Regions from separate parts of the Ensifer sp. VA4 genome, predicted to be linked through region 2. Evidence: predicted binding sites of a transcription regulator. Region 2 holds the regulator's gene; the other holds the start of a gene.

Region 1 (8,192 bases), on a different contig from region 2:
CTTGATATCGTCGGCGACAAGCTTCTGGAAATCAACGTATTCACGCCTGGCGGCCTCCAGACCATCCGCGAGCTTCACGACATTGATTTCTGCGAGGAGATCTTGGATTCACTGGAAAACAAGGTCGAGATCAAGAAGACCTATCGCGGATCGCTCAGCAACCGTATCCTGTCAACGCTTTGAACCGGCCGGTCGTCCGTCCCGCGTCCCACTTTCGCGTAGTGCGTTGAGCGTGATGTGTTGGTGGAACAGAACCGCCTATCTGGTTGTTATCCTCTATCTTCGAGTGGCAGACAGAAAGCCTGCCCGCATACAAAGGGCAACAAAGGAGATAGCGTTTCTGTGAATTTTCTAGATCAAATTGCCTCTGACGTGCAGTTGATGCTTCGCCGGCCGCCACGCGTGCAATACGCGGCCCTGTGTTACCGCCGTAACGACAACGCACTGGAAATTCTTCTCATCACCAGCCGGGACACCGGCCGCTGGGTCATTCCGAAGGGCTGGCCGATGAAGGGAAAGCGCGCGCATGAGGTCGCGGCGAGAGAGGCCTATGAGGAAGCAGGCGTCAAAGGGACTTGCCAGAGGTTCCCGTTCGGCCACTACTTCTACAAAAAACGATTGGACCACGGGCTCAAGATTTCCTGCAGGGTTCAGCTCCACCTCCTCGAAGTCGGGCGCATGCGCCGGAAATTCCCCGAGAAGGGTGAGCGGAAGCTGGCCTGGTTCGACTATCGGGAAGCAGCAAAGCGTGTCGCCGAGCCTTCGCTGCGGGACCAGATGCTCCGTTTCGGTCAGCAATGCGCTTCTTAGTGGACGCTGGCGACCTTGACGGCGCTGGCGAAATCTTCCGCCACCAGTTCACTGATCGCGATCAACACCTCCTCCACCGAAAACCCGGAGTCGATCGTGTCGCGGATCAAAAGCTGAAGATCAAGCTCAACGACGTCACGGCAATCCTCGAGCCGTTCCTCAGATACCGTGATGCTCTGCAGTTCTTCCATCGCGAGACTCCTCTTGGCGTGGATTCTGCTGGCTCGCCCTCGCAAGCTTCCTTCCAACCCTTGGGAGGAGGTTTGAGTTCCGGCGAGAACTTCTCGAAGAGATCAAAGAAAGAGATTCGCTGCAACGCCTTGCTGTCACACAGAGCTGTCTACCGGTCGCGGCGACCGAAACGGGGCAACCGCTCCGCGTCCTCTGATGGTCCAGTCGGTCCTTCCCAGCCAAATACACTGCGGCCGCCGAACTCTTGCGATTGGCGAAACTCGCCGGCCACGATTTCCTTGAGACCCGGGCCGGTCACATATTTTTCGAGCTGGCGAGCCTGATCGTCCAGGCGTTTGAGAACCTGCATCTCTTCGCCGCGACCGAGCTTCGCCTTCGACACGGCCGACTTCATCACCCGGATGGTCTCGTCATAGACTTTCAGTGGCACCGGAAATGGGTGGCGATCCTTGCCTCCATGGGCAAGCGAGAAGCGCGCCGGATCGGCGAACCGGCATGGCGCACCGTGCACGACTTCGGCCACCATCGCCAGCGCCTTGACGGTCCGCGCCCCAACGCCCGGCACCAGCAGGAGGTGCTCGAAATCCTCTGGACCGCGGTCGGCAGCGGCCGCGAGCGTGGCGTGCAGACGCTTCATGTTGACGTCTTCCTGGCGCACATCGTGATGTGCAGGCATGATCAGATGCGGCAGCATCGGCTGCGCGGTTTGCCTGGCTTCGCGCCCGGGCTCGATAGCCACGACCTCCCGGACAATCCGATCCGGTCCGAGCGAAGCCAGCAGATCGAGCTGACTGTTGCGCGAGGCCGCGGCGCGGCGATCGGCAAGATTGACGATCTCGCCCTGCCGCGCACCCTCGATCGCCGTATGAGGCGAGTCCACAAAGCTGGTGATACCCTCCGACAGCCAGTGGTAGCGCCGGGCCTGCCGCTTTTCGCCGTTCATGCCCTGTTGCACGACGACCCATTTGCCGTCGTCGGCGACGATAAAGCCGTGCAGGTAAAGGTCGAAGCCATCCTGCACCGCCGCGCTGTCGACCTTTGCGACGAGGCGGCTGGTGGTCGCAAGGCCACCTCCATCCAGACCCACGCGCTCGCCGATCGCGATCAACTCGCCAGGCGTCTCCCGAGAATTCCGCCCTCGCCCGCCGCAGACATGAATGCCGAGTTCGCCGGACAGAGGCGACAAACCACGCTTCAGGGCGCCGATGACGCTGGTGGTGATGCCCGAGGAGTGCCAGTCCATGCCCATGACGCATCCGAAAGACTGAAACCAGAACGGATGCGCCAGCCGCCGAAGAAATTCGTCTCGACCGTATTCGAAGACAATCGCCTGGGTGATGATCGCGCCAAGTTTCGTCATGCGCTCGCCAAGCCACCGGGGAACCCGGCCACTGTGAAGCGGAAGATCGGCGCTGCCTGCTCTTTGGACCATTCGGCCTTATACACCGGCAGATGATCCTGTCACACAGGAAAGTTCTCCAAACGTTCTCATCAGCGACGGCAGACCGCGAGACCACGGCCGCGGTCGGGAACTTTAGGCATCATCGCAGGTTCTAATATAACCCTGCAGGCCCATGGTGTTCAGCACTGACCATGGGTGCAAGACAGCATCAGAGCAGTCCCAAATTCCTTTCGGCCGGCTCTGCTGCTGTCGAGGGATAAGGCGACATGCAAGGACTTGGAGATGAACCACAAGCACAGCTATGACAAGCCGCGGAGGTCTTCGACAGAACTGCCGATAGGCTTGATGCTGCTCGCCATCTTGGGGATTGCGGCATATCTGTTCGTCGCCGGTGCGTTCTCCGGCGAAAGAAATAATGTCGCCGTCTATCTTCCGAAGACGACAGCTTCGGACCCGCGGTGAACGCATCAGACGTCAGCCGGCGCCCGCTTGGTCATTGCCGAGATCAAATGCGGGGCCTTGGGAAAGCTGACGCCTCGGCCTCCTGCGCTGCCGGACAATGGACGGCTAGAAGCGGGTGCGCAGAAAGTTCAATTGGGCGTTCAGCCAATACCCGGCGCGTCTGGTCGCGGAGTGAATTTCATGTCCAAACTCCTGGGTGTAGCGGCCTTCACACAGGGTCGTGTCCGCCACCCACAATCCGCCAGCGAAAATTGCCATCAGCAGAAAACCGCGCATGGTGGCGCAGTATGAACATTTGATATTTCTAAAATACTAACAAAGCATCGCTCTGCCGGCGCCGCGGCCGCCGCGCTCATGGCCCGATGCTGATCTCGTCGCTCAGCGTTACCTTCTCGAAGTCATTGATCAGAATATCGACCCGCAGTTGCCAGAGACCCGGCAAGGGGATGGCCATGCGGTCGACCCCCCAATCCGCTTCGCCACGCCGTACCGCTATGCGCTTGAACGGCTCGATACCGGAATCGAGCTTGGAAAGGATGAGCGTCACCTCCTTGGCAGCAAGCGGTTCACTTTCACCCGTGAGAACGTTGATCGATACGTCGACCTCACCCATCCGCTCCGGCAAGACCTCAACGAGGACCATCGCCTTGTCGGTGTGGATATGAAGGCTTGCGGCTTGGGTCGCCAAGGCGGTAAGGACGCGCGGCGGCGGCGTAAAGCGCCAGCAAGACACGGCGCCGAAAATCAGGAAAACGAGAAGCGTCTCTGCAGCGATCGAGCGGACCAGATGCTTCGCTGATGTCCGATCTCCAGCAACGACCGGCTCCGTCAGTCGCCAGCGATTTGCGATCGCCAGGAGAAACAATCCGACCAGCAATGCCATCTTGACCATAAAGACCTGACCATAGGCGGTTTCCAACAGCGCTTGCGGCTTTTCGACCTGCACGATGGTCAAGACGACACCCGCCCCAACGAGCCCGACAAGCACATAAGGGATGAATGTTGAGAACCGACGCAGCGCCCGAAGCGCCATCGGGTCGCCGCGCCGCAACGCCATGCCCAGGGGAGCCAGTGCTCCGACCCAGAGACCTATTGCAGCGACGTGCAGGAAGACGGCCGGGCGCATCAGCCATTGCGGCTCTGCCGTAGAAGCGTGGCCGCTCAGCGAAAAGGCGGCCGATGACACGATCAGCGCCGCGAGGGATGACACCCGGGCAAACCGCCCCTTGCCGCTAAGCGCCATGGCGGCCACGCCAAAGGCAACGATCGCCGCTATCCCTGTCCCCCCGAAGCTCGTTGCCGTCGCCGTGGACCAAACGGCCGGCTCGACAATGTGCGTCAGGGGAACTCCCAGCGCATCGAGCCCCTGAAAGCCCAAGGCGGCAAGCGCGCCAAGGAACCCTGTGCCAAGCGCGACCGCAACGACGTTGCCTCCTGAGCGGGTGCTGCGGGGCAGCCAGCAAAGCGAAAACACGCCGCCAACGCCGATAAACAGGCCCACATAAAGTGCGAGTTTCGATAACAGGATGCCGGCGCGTACGGCCCAGTCGATCCTATCTCCCATTACGGGCGGTGCGGCGCTCGTCGCGCCGAGCGAAAAGACGACCGATCCACCGATCGGATGGCCATCGGCGGAGGTCACACGCCAGCTGAGTACATGCGTGCCTCGCCCAAGGTCAGTTGGTGCTGCGATCGCGACGGTTCGATCTTTGAGCTCGAACTTCTCCAGGGGGAGCACCGTCCCATCCGGCCTGATGAGCTTCAAATGCAATGGCGATACCGGTTCGCTGAACGTCAACACGTAGAGGGACGGCGCGGTGTCGGCGACCGTGCCGTCCGCCGGCTCGCTTGAATTGAGCGCCGCATGGGCGAACGCCACGCCAGCCTGCAGGAAGAGCCCGCACAGCGCGATTGCCATCAGCCTCGCCAGGCGGGAGAAGCTCCTTGGTACGAGCGCCATGCGTGCTCTCCGGTTAGCTAACCTTCTTGGGCCAAGTCGATCCGGTCAGTGCCCGCTTTTCTTTTCGAGCAGCCTGATGCCGGGTGCCGGAGATTCGAGATCGTCGCTCGACTTGCCTTCTGCCGGGACCTCGATCCAGCGCTCGGTCGCGCCATCTGGGCACTCCTGCACCAGCGGCACATAGAGCGTCTTGCCGACCGGCAGGCTTTCGGTCAGAAAAGCCCGGAAGACGAACTCCTCATACTCGTCGTCGGCCAGGCTGCCGCCCTTCCAGACGATCTCCTTCACGCCCTCCTTCATCGGCGTGCCGAAGTAGTCGTAGGACTTCGCGTAGGCTCCCTTGATCTTCTCCAGCGTCCAGCCTGGTTTCGGCATCGGCTTTGCCGCAATCATTCCTTCCGGGATCTGGACCCGCAGAGCGAGCGTCGGCTTGCCCTCGCAGCCGTGCGGGACCCGGATGACCGCCTTGTAGGACGCGCCGACATGCGCCTCCGTCACTTCGAGCGTGGAGTGGGCGAAGGCCATCGTGGCGCTTATCCCGAGGAAGGCGGCGGTGATGATCAGTTTCGACAGCATGTGCTATTCCTTTGAGATGATTGGCTTAGTCGGGGTTGGACGTTTCATAGGAGGACGCGGGAATACCTCCCGCGGGTCTCCGGGTTGGATGCGGTGGTCCGGAAAAGGTTGCCGAGATTTTCATCGGTGGTGCCCGGCAATCGCGCACAGGATTGATGTGCGCAGTGCCCGTCAGCTCAATGCCGACCCGCAGTCAGCGTTGGACCCCGCGAAAGGAGTGATCGTTGCGGTGGTGGCGGCCGCATGCCGGCGAACGAAAGGCCCACGTCAGACAAAGGACGGCCGAACGCAATCGATCAGGCGAACAACCCTGGAGGCGCGCGAGGATAGCCGGGCCGGTGTTTGCCGGTCGGCACCGGGCTTGCTGCGGGCCACACCTGGTGCACCGCAGACGCGGCTTGAAGGGCAACACCCCCGCCGGCAGGGGGCGCAGCCGCCAGGAACGGCGAGGACACGCAGCATCCGAGAAGGCAGCAATCGGCGGCGGTCCGATGATCGGCGTCTTGATTGCCGTTGCTGGCGTGATCCCTGCTTACGCAGAGCGCATTGCCGAAAGCGTCGATTTGCGAGAAGGCAGGCATCGAACTCGCGGCAAATGCGCCGACGATCGATTGCAGCACGAACAGGCAGGCAGCGATTAACGCCAGTCGCCAACCGTTGCGTCGCCTCACCACAATCAAACTCCTTCTGCGTTGTCTTTCGGAAGTGTCCAGAGCCACCGCATAGCTATCGGTTACGCACGCCCCCGTCCTTGCTCCACAGCAACTATGAAGCCACCAGGAAACCGGAAAGCTGAGCGGACCCCATTCTCCGACTTCGCAAGCAAAATCAGGTCGGAAGGGCGCCGGCCGGTCGATCAGCGGGTGACGGCTCGCAAAGAGCGTCGAACCGGCTGATCATCGGCCAGGCTATGGGCTGCCCCTCGAGGCGCGGATCGCTCCCGCAGCCAGAGGCTACGACAGGTTTCCACCTTAAGCGGTTTCACGCTCGGCCACGCAGAACGATGCAAACGCCTGAAGATAGGCTTGTACCTTCCAGCGGTTCTCAGGTGTTTCGACGGCCCGCGACACGTCAGCCGGCTCCATTTTCATCAGGTGGAGCCGGAGAAAGATGTCCGTCGTGAAACGGTCGCTGACGGTCGCAAGGACCGTGCGCAGACTGGCCAGCATGTCGTCTCCCCGATGGGAGGCGTGCAGCAGGGCAATCGGCTTGCTGATGATTTCCTCTCCGGATACGAGCCAGTCGATCGCATTCTTGAGGCCGCCGGGAATGGAGCGCACGTATTCCGGGCTTGCAATGATCAGGCCGTCACTCTTTGCGATGGCGTCTATAAAGTCTCGCACCGTCCGCGGCAGAGGCAGGCTCTCGAGGTCCGGCGAAAAGACCGGCAAGTCTCCCAGGCGATCGAAGACTGAAATATCGATGCTCGCCGGCGCAATCGAACGGACGGCACGCAGCATGGCCGTATTGGTGGAATTGATCCGGGCGCTGCCTGATATCGCGAGAATCTTCATGGGGAGAAGAGTGGTCGATTGGACATGGTTGTCAACGCATGCGGCCTACCCCATCGGCTGAGCTCCTGAACGGGGCGGCGCCGACAGACGGCAAACGCATTAGATGAGTATTGCGAGATAGTTTAACTTCTAATACGCATCGAACGATAGGTGAACGTCACAGGTACGAAAGCGGTCGCCTAACCCATTCGTATTAGGTATCCCCGGGAGCGATCGGATCGCGCCAGAAACGATCTGGCTCAGCCCCGTCTGCGCGCAACGCCGTTACAGCCGGGGGCATCCGGCGCCAGGCAAACAATGGCAGCTCGCAAAATGGACACGGCGCAACCATGGAGCGCACCGCATCTTGGCGGCGTAATCAAACTTTCATTTTTCCATCATGCAGATTGGCAAGGACTGTCACACTCAGCTGTTAGCAAGCGCCCGGCTTCATTCGTGCCACCGATCCTGGTGTCCGCCAATCTGCAAGGAGCGTTTTGCAAATGAGAGTCTCCGTCACTACGTCCGTATTCATCGGCCTGATGGCAAGCGTCGCGTTGGGCGCGCCGGCGGCAGCCGCCGAAAAGACCAAATTCGAATTCTGGTACGGCCTTTCGGGCGATCTTGGCGAACGTGTCCAGGATGCCTGCAAGAAGTTCAACGACAGCCAGTCCGAGTTCGAGATCGTCTGCACCTCGCAAAACGGTTACGACACGACGCTGCAAAACACGATCGCCGCCTACCGCGCCAAGAAGCAGCCGGCGATCACCCAGATCTATGATGCCGGCACGCTCGACATGATGCTCTCCGGCGCATTCGTGCCCGCCAAGAAGCTGATGGCCGACAATGGCTACACGATCGACTGGAACAATTATTTCGGCGGCATCGCCAACTATTATGCAACGGCAAAGGGCGAGCTGAATTCCTTCCCGTTCAACTCCTCGACGGCCATGTTCTATTACAACGTCGACGCCTTCCAGAAGGCTGGCATCGACTTCAAGCCGGACACCTGGGAGCAGGTCGAAGAAGCGGCGCGCAAGCTGAAGGCAGCCGGCTACGAATGCCCGCTCGCATTCAACTTCGACACATGGGCGCTAATGGAGCAGTTCTCGGCCATCCACAACCAGCCGATTGCGACCAAGGCGAACGGCTATGAGGGACTGGACGCCGAGCTCGTCGTCAACAAGACCAAGTTCGTCGACCACGTGAAGTTCTTCAAGAAGATGGCCGACGAGAAGCTCTTCGTGGTCAAGACCAAGCAGCTCGGCATGGACATCGTCCCCGCCTTCACGTCCCA
Region 2 (8,192 bases):
GCGAGCTGCCGCCCGATGGCGGAAGACGGATCGGGATCGGCAAGCGCCTCAGGCGCTTCAGCGGGTTCGGGATGCTTCAGAATGTGGTGCGCAAAGCGGAAGGCAAGCGTCGCCTTGCCGATGCCCTCCGGCCCTTCGATCAGGATCGCGTGGTGTCCCTTGCCGGAGCGATAGCTCTGCGCCAGGAAGCTTTCTGCCTGTTCGTGGCCGAACAGCCGATTGTTCTCGGCGGGCGCGATGGCGCCATCCAGGACGCCGGCTCTTTCTGCGCTCATGACACGACTTCCTCGGTCGCGGCGTCAGCGCCGTTACCGTGCGGCAAAAGGGCCTGCACGAGCGAAAGCACCTCGGCGGCGATGGCTTCGACGGGTTGCGTCGCGTCCACCACCCGGCATCGGTCGGCATCGCGCCTGGCGATATCGAGAAAAGCCTCCCGCCGGTTTTCGTGGGTCTCCAGTTGCTCCTTTTCGAAACGATCCGGATTGTCGTCGCCGGCCCGGAGTTGCGCCCGCTGGAGGCCGATGCTGGCCGGCAGATCGAAAATCACGGTCAGATCCGGCACGACGCCGTTGATCGCCACACGCTCGAGGCTCTCGACGAAGCTTTGCTCGAGATTGCCGGTGATGCCTTGGTAGACGCGCGAGGAATCCATGAAGCGGTCGCAAAGCACGATCGTGCCCTTTTCGAGCGCTGGGCGGATGACCTCTTCGACGTGGTCGCTGCGGGCCGCGGCAAAGAGAATCGCTTCCATCTTAACCCCGAAGGCCTCCGCCGCTCCCGAAAGCAGCACGTGGCGGACCGCTTCGGCGCCCGGTGATCCCCCAGGCTCGCGCGTCGTCAGCACCTCGTAACCGCGGGCGCGCAGGGATTCGGCCAGAAGGCGGAGCTGCGTCGACTTGCCGGCACCCTCCCCGCCTTCGAATGTTACGAACAGACCTTTTTTCAGCGACACCATGCTTTCCCATATCGGCATGCAACCTCCGGCCATGATGATTAGGTCGAATCGACCCAATCATCATGGCCGGCTCTCATAAGTTAGACCGGGATGCGGGCGGAAAACCGCACACTTTATCCTCATCCCGCTCCGGCCCTGTTTAGCCGATTGGTCCGCGGTGCGAAACCGTCAGGCGGCGATCAATTGGCAGGAATAGCCTTCGCCGCAGATAGGGCGACTAAATCCAGAAGAACAGCAGTTCCTGCAGCGCATCGAGAGCGCGGCTGGTCAACGTGCCCTGCCCCACGGCGCTGGCGGTCTTGACCGGCACTTCGCGCAGCAGTTTCTCGCCATTCCACAATTTGACGACGCCGACCTCCGTGCCAGCCGTCACCGGTGCGCGCAAGGGCCACCTGTAGACGATCCGTGCAGTCAGCCGTTCCGGGTTGTCGACGGGCAACAGCACGTCGACGGGACCGCCGGCCACCAGCGGGACGTGAGACGCATCGCCGCCATAGACGGCCGCTTCGCCAATCGCTTCCCCATCGGCAAAAATCCGCTTCTTTTCGAAGGCAGTCATGGCCCAATCGAGCACCCTGCGGCTCTCCTCGATGCGCTCCTTGTCGGTTTCGAGACCACCCATGGCGAGATAGACCCGGCGGTCGCCGCGCTGCAGCGAGGCGGCGAGCGAGAAGCCGAAGCCTTCGGCAAAACCGGTCGCCAGGCCGTCCACGCCGATATTGGCCGAGATCAGCGGGTTCTTGTTGCGCTGCAGGATCTTGTTCCACTCGAACTCCGGCTGCGAATAGAGCCGGTAGAGATCCGGATGGGCCTCATGGAGATGCCGAATGAGCGTTACCAGTTCGCTCATCGTGATCTGGTTGCCGGGATCAGGCAGCCCCGTGGCGTTGCGGAACGTCGCAACCGGCATGCCGAGCTCGCGAGCGCGCGCCGTCATGCGCTCGGCAAAGGCGCCCTCATTGCCGGTCATGCCCTCGGCAAGGATGATGCAGGCATCGTTGGCGAGCTGCACCGCCACGCCCTGCAGAAGGTCGGCAACGCGGATGCGGGATTTCAATGCGGCAAACATCGTCGAGGTGCCGGACGGGGCACCACCGGTACGCCAGGCGTGCTCGGACACGTCGAAGGTGGTTTCGGCGGAAAGCTCACCCTTGACGAGAGCCTCGGCCACGACTTCCATCGTCATCAATTTGGCGAGCGATGCCGGCGGAATCGGTTGGTTTTCGGCGCGCGAGAAAAGCACGGTGCCGGTTTCGGCATCGACCAGCAGGATCTGTTTTGCCTTGGTATCGAAGGCAGGCGCCGGTGTCTGCGCGAGTACGGCACCAGCAAACAATGCCACGCCGAAAAACACCGCCGAAAACATCTTCATGCGCATGGGAAACTCCGGTTTCCCCTTGGCCATAGCAGCGTGGTCATTTTGGCACAACGCCGCTTACGGTTATCGGACAGAACCGCTTGCTTTCTGGCGCTTCGCGTAATCGACAATCACCTGGGGGGTAAGCTGCTTCTTGTCGACCATGATCGCTTCAAACGGCGATTCGGCGTCGCTGACGCGAACTTCGTAATAGGCGGCCGCATAGGCCATGTTGCCGTCGGGCATCGGGATGAATTCCGGCCGCTCACGCGGGATCGGGCCGATCTCCGGGAGCACCACGAACTCGTTCAGCGACTCTGGCTGAGCGAACTGCGGCACGGGCGCGGCAAGTGCCGTCACCGGTTCGCCGACGTCAAGCGAAGCCTTTGCGGGAACGGTGAGCGTGCCGAGGCTCTGATTGCGGAACGGCTCGTTCGACGCAACCATCACGCCGGTTGCGATCTGGCCTTCCGGCATCACGCTCGGGCCCCGTTCGCCCTTCTGGACATAGGAAGCCATCAGATAGGGCATGTCGTTGCCTTCAAGCGGCGCGCGGCCGACATATTGTACGCGCACTTTCGCGCTGCCCTTGCGCTTGATGTCGAGCATGTCGGCCGTCTTCGAGGAAACGTCGATGATGCGGCCGTATTCATAGGGGCCACGGTCGTTGACGCGCACGATCACCGACGCGCCATTTTCCATATTGGTGACGCGCGCATAGCTCGGCAGCGGGAATGTCGGGTGCGCGGCGGACAGGTGCGCCTTGTCGTAGACCTCGCCGTTGGCAGTCAGGCGGCCGTGAAACGCCGAGCCATACCAGGAGGCGACACCGGTCTTGTTGTAGCCGAAGTCCTCCTTCGGCTGATACCACTTGCCCTTGACTTGATAGGCCTTGCCGACCTGGTAACGTCCGCCGCCCTTCGGAATACTGTTTCCAGTCGCAACGCGCGGGCTCGCCTTCACGCCATAAACGGATTCGGCGAAGTATTCCTTGCTGCGCGACTTGGACTTCTTGATGCTCGACGTGGATCCGCAGGCCGCAAGCGTTACGCACAGCATGGGGACTGCCGCAAGGCGCAGTCCCTTGACCAGATATGCCGCATTTTTACTGGATGTCATCTGTCCCACAACATCGATCGAATAAGCCGTACTCGAAACCTTCCGCTCATGCCCCCAGCGGAAATCTCGGCGTCCCGAAACGGAACAGTCGATCAAACATGACAGCAACACGGCAAAAATGCGAACTCATCCACAGATCAACGCCGGATTTCATGCGTTATGGTTTACAGATGGTTACCGGCAGAGCGGGCCCGCGCTCTAATACCGGGCCACCGAGAAAATCCTTCGGCGATGCATCTTAAATCTTGCAAAGCGACGGAGCTTCGCGCAATAACGCCGTGCCCGAAAGCCGTTAGCTGCCGGCTTCAGGCAAGGACAGGTGGCCGAGTGGTTTAAGGCTCTGGTCTTGAAAACCAGCGTACGGGAAACCGTACCGTGGGTTCGAATCCCACCCTGTCCGCCATTCCCCCTTGGAAATACGCTGACGCCGCCCCCCTTGCCGCAGCGCGCCGCTGCTGCAAAGCCCTGCGGCCTTTGCGCGTCGGGCACGTGACGTAAAACAGCCACAGCTTACACTCAAAGAGCTGTTGAACACGTCAGAGTGATCGCCAGGCTTGCTGGACACCGGAACGAAAGCGCGGTTCACATCGTTAACCGCCCCGTAGTCCCACCCTTGCATCAAAGTGGACGATCACCGTGCTCGCCGCCCTCCTCCTCGCTTCGATAGTCGCATCGCCCAATATGCCTGACATCAAGCTCAGCGCCGCCACGGTTGACGAACTGCAGACCGATTTCGAAACCGCCGTTCCCTGCCATCAGATCGACGGACGCAAAGTGTGGAAGGGCGCGATTGCGTTCTACATCCAGTCGTTCGTCTATGACGGCGACACAGCTGTTGCGACCGATGCGGCGGACGCCGTGCTTCCCGAAGACAACACCCCCGAGACGGTGAAGGAATTCGAAGACGCCTGCTCCAGCACGCAGCCGGCCTAAAGCGAAGAGCGTTCGGATGAACGCACGTCGCTTTAGTACCTTCCGCTTACAGCGATTCCACCTGAACACCGGATCAGCTCGCCTGCTCCACGAAAACGATCACGAATCGTTCGAATCAACCTCACGGTCTCGCCATGCGCCACGCCGCAGGCCCTATTTCGCGCACTCAAACCCGCTTTGCTCCCGTAAAAGTGACCGATTGATACGCGCAGACGCGTCAATTGCCTGAATTCACGGAATTTTAGGCACTTGCAGAACACATATGGAACAGATAGTGTCTGTTCTTGATTTGTTTCACGCTTCTGGAGCGACGTGCCATGCTGACCCGCAAGCAACAGGAATTGCTTCTGTTCATTCACGAACGCATGAAGGAGTCGGGCGTCCCGCCATCATTCGATGAAATGAAGGATGCGCTCGAGCTGGCGTCGAAATCCGGCATCCACCGCTTGATCACGGCGCTCGAAGAACGCGGGTTCATTCGCCGTCTGCCGAACCGGGCCCGTGCGCTCGAGGTCATCAAGCTCCCGGAAGCCTACGCATCCATCCAGCAGCAGCAGCCGCGCCGCGGCTTCTCCCCGAGCGTGATCGAGGGAAGCCTCGGCAAACCGGCAGCACCTCCCCCTGCTGCACTGCCAAAGCCGGCGCCAGCGGCTGAAAACGCTTCGGTGTCCGTGCCGGTCATGGGCCGCATCGCTGCAGGTGTGCCGATCTCGGCCATCCAGAACAACACGCATGACATCACCGTTCCGCTCGACATGCTCGGCAACGGCGAACACTACGCCCTCGAAGTCAAGGGCGACTCGATGATCGAAGCCGGCATCTTCGACGGCGACACGGTGATCATCCGCAATGGCAACACGGCCAATCCCGGCGATATTGTCGTGGCGCTCGTGGACGATGAGGAAGCGACGCTGAAGCGCTTCCGGCGCAAGGGCGCGTCGATTGCGCTCGAAGCCGCCAATCCCGCCTACGAGACACGGATTTTCGGACCCGATCGGGTGAAGATCCAGGGCAAGCTCGTCGGACTGATCCGCCGCTACCACTGACATCCGGACAAGATCTGGAACGGCAGCTCCTTTCGCTGCCCAATATCTTCTCCGGGACATCGGCGGCGTCTGCGTATCTTGTATAGGGTCCGGCAAACGGCCTGGGAGGTTTGGCTCCCAGTCGAGTTGGAGCGCCGCCTGTCACTCTCGGATGGCGTCGTATATGACGGCTTCGGGTCTATGGCGCGGAAAACCGCAGGCAATCCGTCGCCTTCACTGGCTTCTTGGCGCATCGTGGGCGTTTATAGCCCGGCCAGCGATTGGGCTATGATGCTCGACGGGCATCCTTCTTCTCGACGAGCAGCAGTACCGTCGGGTTTACGTCCTCGCCAGTTCTCGGGAATCTCGGACCACTACAGCGGTTGCATGGCTCGCCTGCTTTAGTGCCGAGGCCATCTTCACCAACGCCCAGCAATCACAGTCTGACCGGAGGTCGAGGGCTTTCTGGCCCACAAGTGGGGGCTGACCGGGAATCTCAGCGCAGGGCACCCGTATAAGAGTTCTCCGGCCTAAAATGAGGGCCACGCCTCGCGTATCTCGTACGGAGCTTCAAGAACGGCTGTTCGATGCATCGGTAGCTGAGTGCTGCGATCGGCAGGAACAGCACAAAAGCCAGCAGGGAACACAGAAGCGAAAGCCCAAAGGGCAGAAGACCAAGATACTGCGTCACCATTTTTGCAGCGGGGCCATAGTACCAAAAGTGAAGCAGGTAGATCGAATAGGAGACCGTGCCTACGAAGGAAATCGAGGCCGATAGCCGTTTAGGCAAACTCAATTTCGATCCGTCGTAGGCGGCGATCATCACGGCGTAGAACGCGGCCTCGGCGGCGGGAAGATAGATCCATACGGGCGATGCTTGAGGCCCATAGAAACCGCCGCTGATGTTGAACCAGTGGTAGAAGGTGACGAACGCCATGGCGACCGCAAGGACTGCCAAGGGCCGCACGCGTTCACCTCGGAAGAGATACCAGACATATATCCCGGCAACGAACTGGTCGAAGTGACCGATGATTGTCCAGTACGCGGTTGGATGGATTTCCCAGCCGGTTATAAACAGGCTCAGGCGCAACACGACCGCCGTAAAGATCAGGATCAAGGCCACCAATCGCCGCAGGAAGAGAATTGCGGGAAGGATCAGATAGAAGTGCCATTCTACGGCGATGCTCCAAGCACCGTTCGGCCACCTTGGAAGTATGCTTCCAAGCGCGATCTGTGTCGCGACTGCTTGAACCGAGGATCCGTTGGCAATCCAGGCTGCCGCCTGCAGCAGCAGTGCGACCGTCAACAAAGGCAGCAGACGAAGGGCTCGGTTCCACAGGAAGCTCTTATAGTCGATCTGCCTGCCGTCCAGCAGCTTGGCGAACAGGTACCCGCTCAGCGTCATGAATAGCGAAACGCCCGTATGGCCTTCCTCAAGCAATGAGAGCAGCGGCAAGGCCGGGACGTAATTTACTGGGACCCCGCCGGCATGGATGAAGTGCCAAGTGAACACCATGAAGGCGGCGAATGCTCGCACGTGATCCAGCTTTTCAAAGTATTGCTCTGAAGACGATTGCACTCGTCCGCCCCGCTCCGAATGTCTCATGGATCAGCACGGCGTGGTAATCCGTCCGTCGGCACCGTAGTCGACTGATGTTATAAGCCTGCGAGGCGCCCAGCCGGATTTGCGTCTTTTGTAGGCGCGCTCATAGGCGCGTCGGGCTGCGTCGATGAGACTATGCTGGATGCGAACGAAACGGCTCAAATCGCGGGCTTTTTCGCGTCCGTTGAAGAGTGCGACAATCACGATTCCGTCTGATGAGCGAGCGACCACTGCCCGTGTTCCGTTCAGCGCTCCTGTATGCGCGATATCGGTCTCGGTTCCGCGCTGCCATATCCACCATCCGAGGCCGAAGGACTGTTCAGAAAACTCGCCTGGTACAGGAGTGGCAATCTCGGTATCACGGATGGCGCGCGACGCGAAACGGTAGAGGTCTTCGGCTGTCGACGTCCAGCCGGCAGACGGGTTGAAGTGCGTCCTGGCCGCGTCCATGCCGACAACGTGATGACGGACCTCCGCGGGTGCTTCGCTAATGAGGCCCGTTCTCTTGAGGCCCAGGCGGTTCAGGACGCGCGTTTGGACAAACCGTTCGTAAGACATCCCGCTGATCTTGGCGACGATCAGGCCAAGCCAGCAGGGGCCGAAGTCTGTGTATTCCGCTTCCTCGCCGGGGTCGCTATCCAAGGGGCGCTTTTGGCGCTCAAGAACGACCGGTAAACAGGCCTCAGCCGGCGCGAACGTTTCCTTGTCGGCCGCGACCAGATCGAAATGCTGACGCCACCCCAAGCCGGAAGTATGTTGCAACAGGTGGCGAACCGTGATGTTGCTGAAGCGGGGATCTTCGGCCTTGGCGACGGATGGGAAGATGCTTTGGAGTGTATCGTCAAGCCTCAGTTGGCCATCATCTATCAACGTCAGTACTGCTTCTGCAGTGATGAGCTTTGAGATGCTGGCTATTTGAAACGTCATGTTGTCTTGCATGGGACGCCCGGTCGCATGATCAGCAACGCCAAAGCTCAGCAGTCGCGGCTTCTCTCCAGCTTTACCGAATGCGACGACCGCGCCGGGTATTCCCTCGCGATCCAGGAACCATTTGACGGTTTCGGTAATCGAATGCGGCTTGGCCCAGAACATGGCCTCAGTCACGCTGGGCCAGACAACACCATAGCCGAACACAATGCCAATGCCGGCCACGAACACGGCGATGCGGCGCAACCATTTCGAATGCATTCGATCCTCCCC

The links. Region 2 encodes LexA, which represses DNA repair genes until DNA is damaged. Its sites were predicted from a motif close to TGTTCNNNNTGTGTTCNG; they were not measured.
Region 1: AC0C6X_RS24265 (DUF763 domain-containing protein) is a predicted target of LexA. The motif match lies at 2,475-2,492, and genes of this name have one in related genera.

The regions. Positions count from the first base shown of each region.
Region 1 is NZ_JBVQPO010000014.1:144,006-152,197, reverse strand. Features, by position in the region: gene AC0C6X_RS24280 (glutathione synthetase) at 1-183, shown strand, start outside; gene AC0C6X_RS24275 (NUDIX hydrolase) at 343-810, shown strand; gene AC0C6X_RS24270 (hypothetical protein) at 807-1,001, opposite strand; gene AC0C6X_RS24265 (DUF763 domain-containing protein) at 1,151-2,434, opposite strand; gene AC0C6X_RS24260 (hypothetical protein) at 2,687-2,866, shown strand; gene AC0C6X_RS24255 (copper resistance CopC/CopD family protein) at 3,219-4,826, opposite strand; gene AC0C6X_RS24250 (YcnI family copper-binding membrane protein) at 4,872-5,402, opposite strand; gene AC0C6X_RS24245 (hypothetical protein) at 5,699-6,073, opposite strand; gene AC0C6X_RS24240 (NADPH-dependent FMN reductase) at 6,374-6,916, opposite strand; gene AC0C6X_RS24235 (extracellular solute-binding protein) at 7,399-8,192, shown strand, end outside.
Region 2 is NZ_JBVQPO010000006.1:310,590-318,781, forward strand. Features, by position in the region: gene AC0C6X_RS12865 (DNA polymerase III subunit delta') at 1-275, opposite strand, end outside; gene tmk (dTMP kinase) at 272-952, opposite strand; gene AC0C6X_RS12875 (D-alanyl-D-alanine carboxypeptidase family protein) at 1,173-2,333, opposite strand; gene AC0C6X_RS12880 (septal ring lytic transglycosylase RlpA family protein) at 2,397-3,431, opposite strand; tRNA gene AC0C6X_RS12885 (tRNA-Ser) at 3,745-3,834, shown strand; gene AC0C6X_RS12890 (hypothetical protein) at 4,068-4,364, shown strand; gene lexA (transcriptional repressor LexA) at 4,682-5,410, shown strand; gene AC0C6X_RS12900 (acyltransferase family protein) at 5,886-6,968, opposite strand; gene AC0C6X_RS12905 (serine hydrolase domain-containing protein) at 6,999-8,180, opposite strand.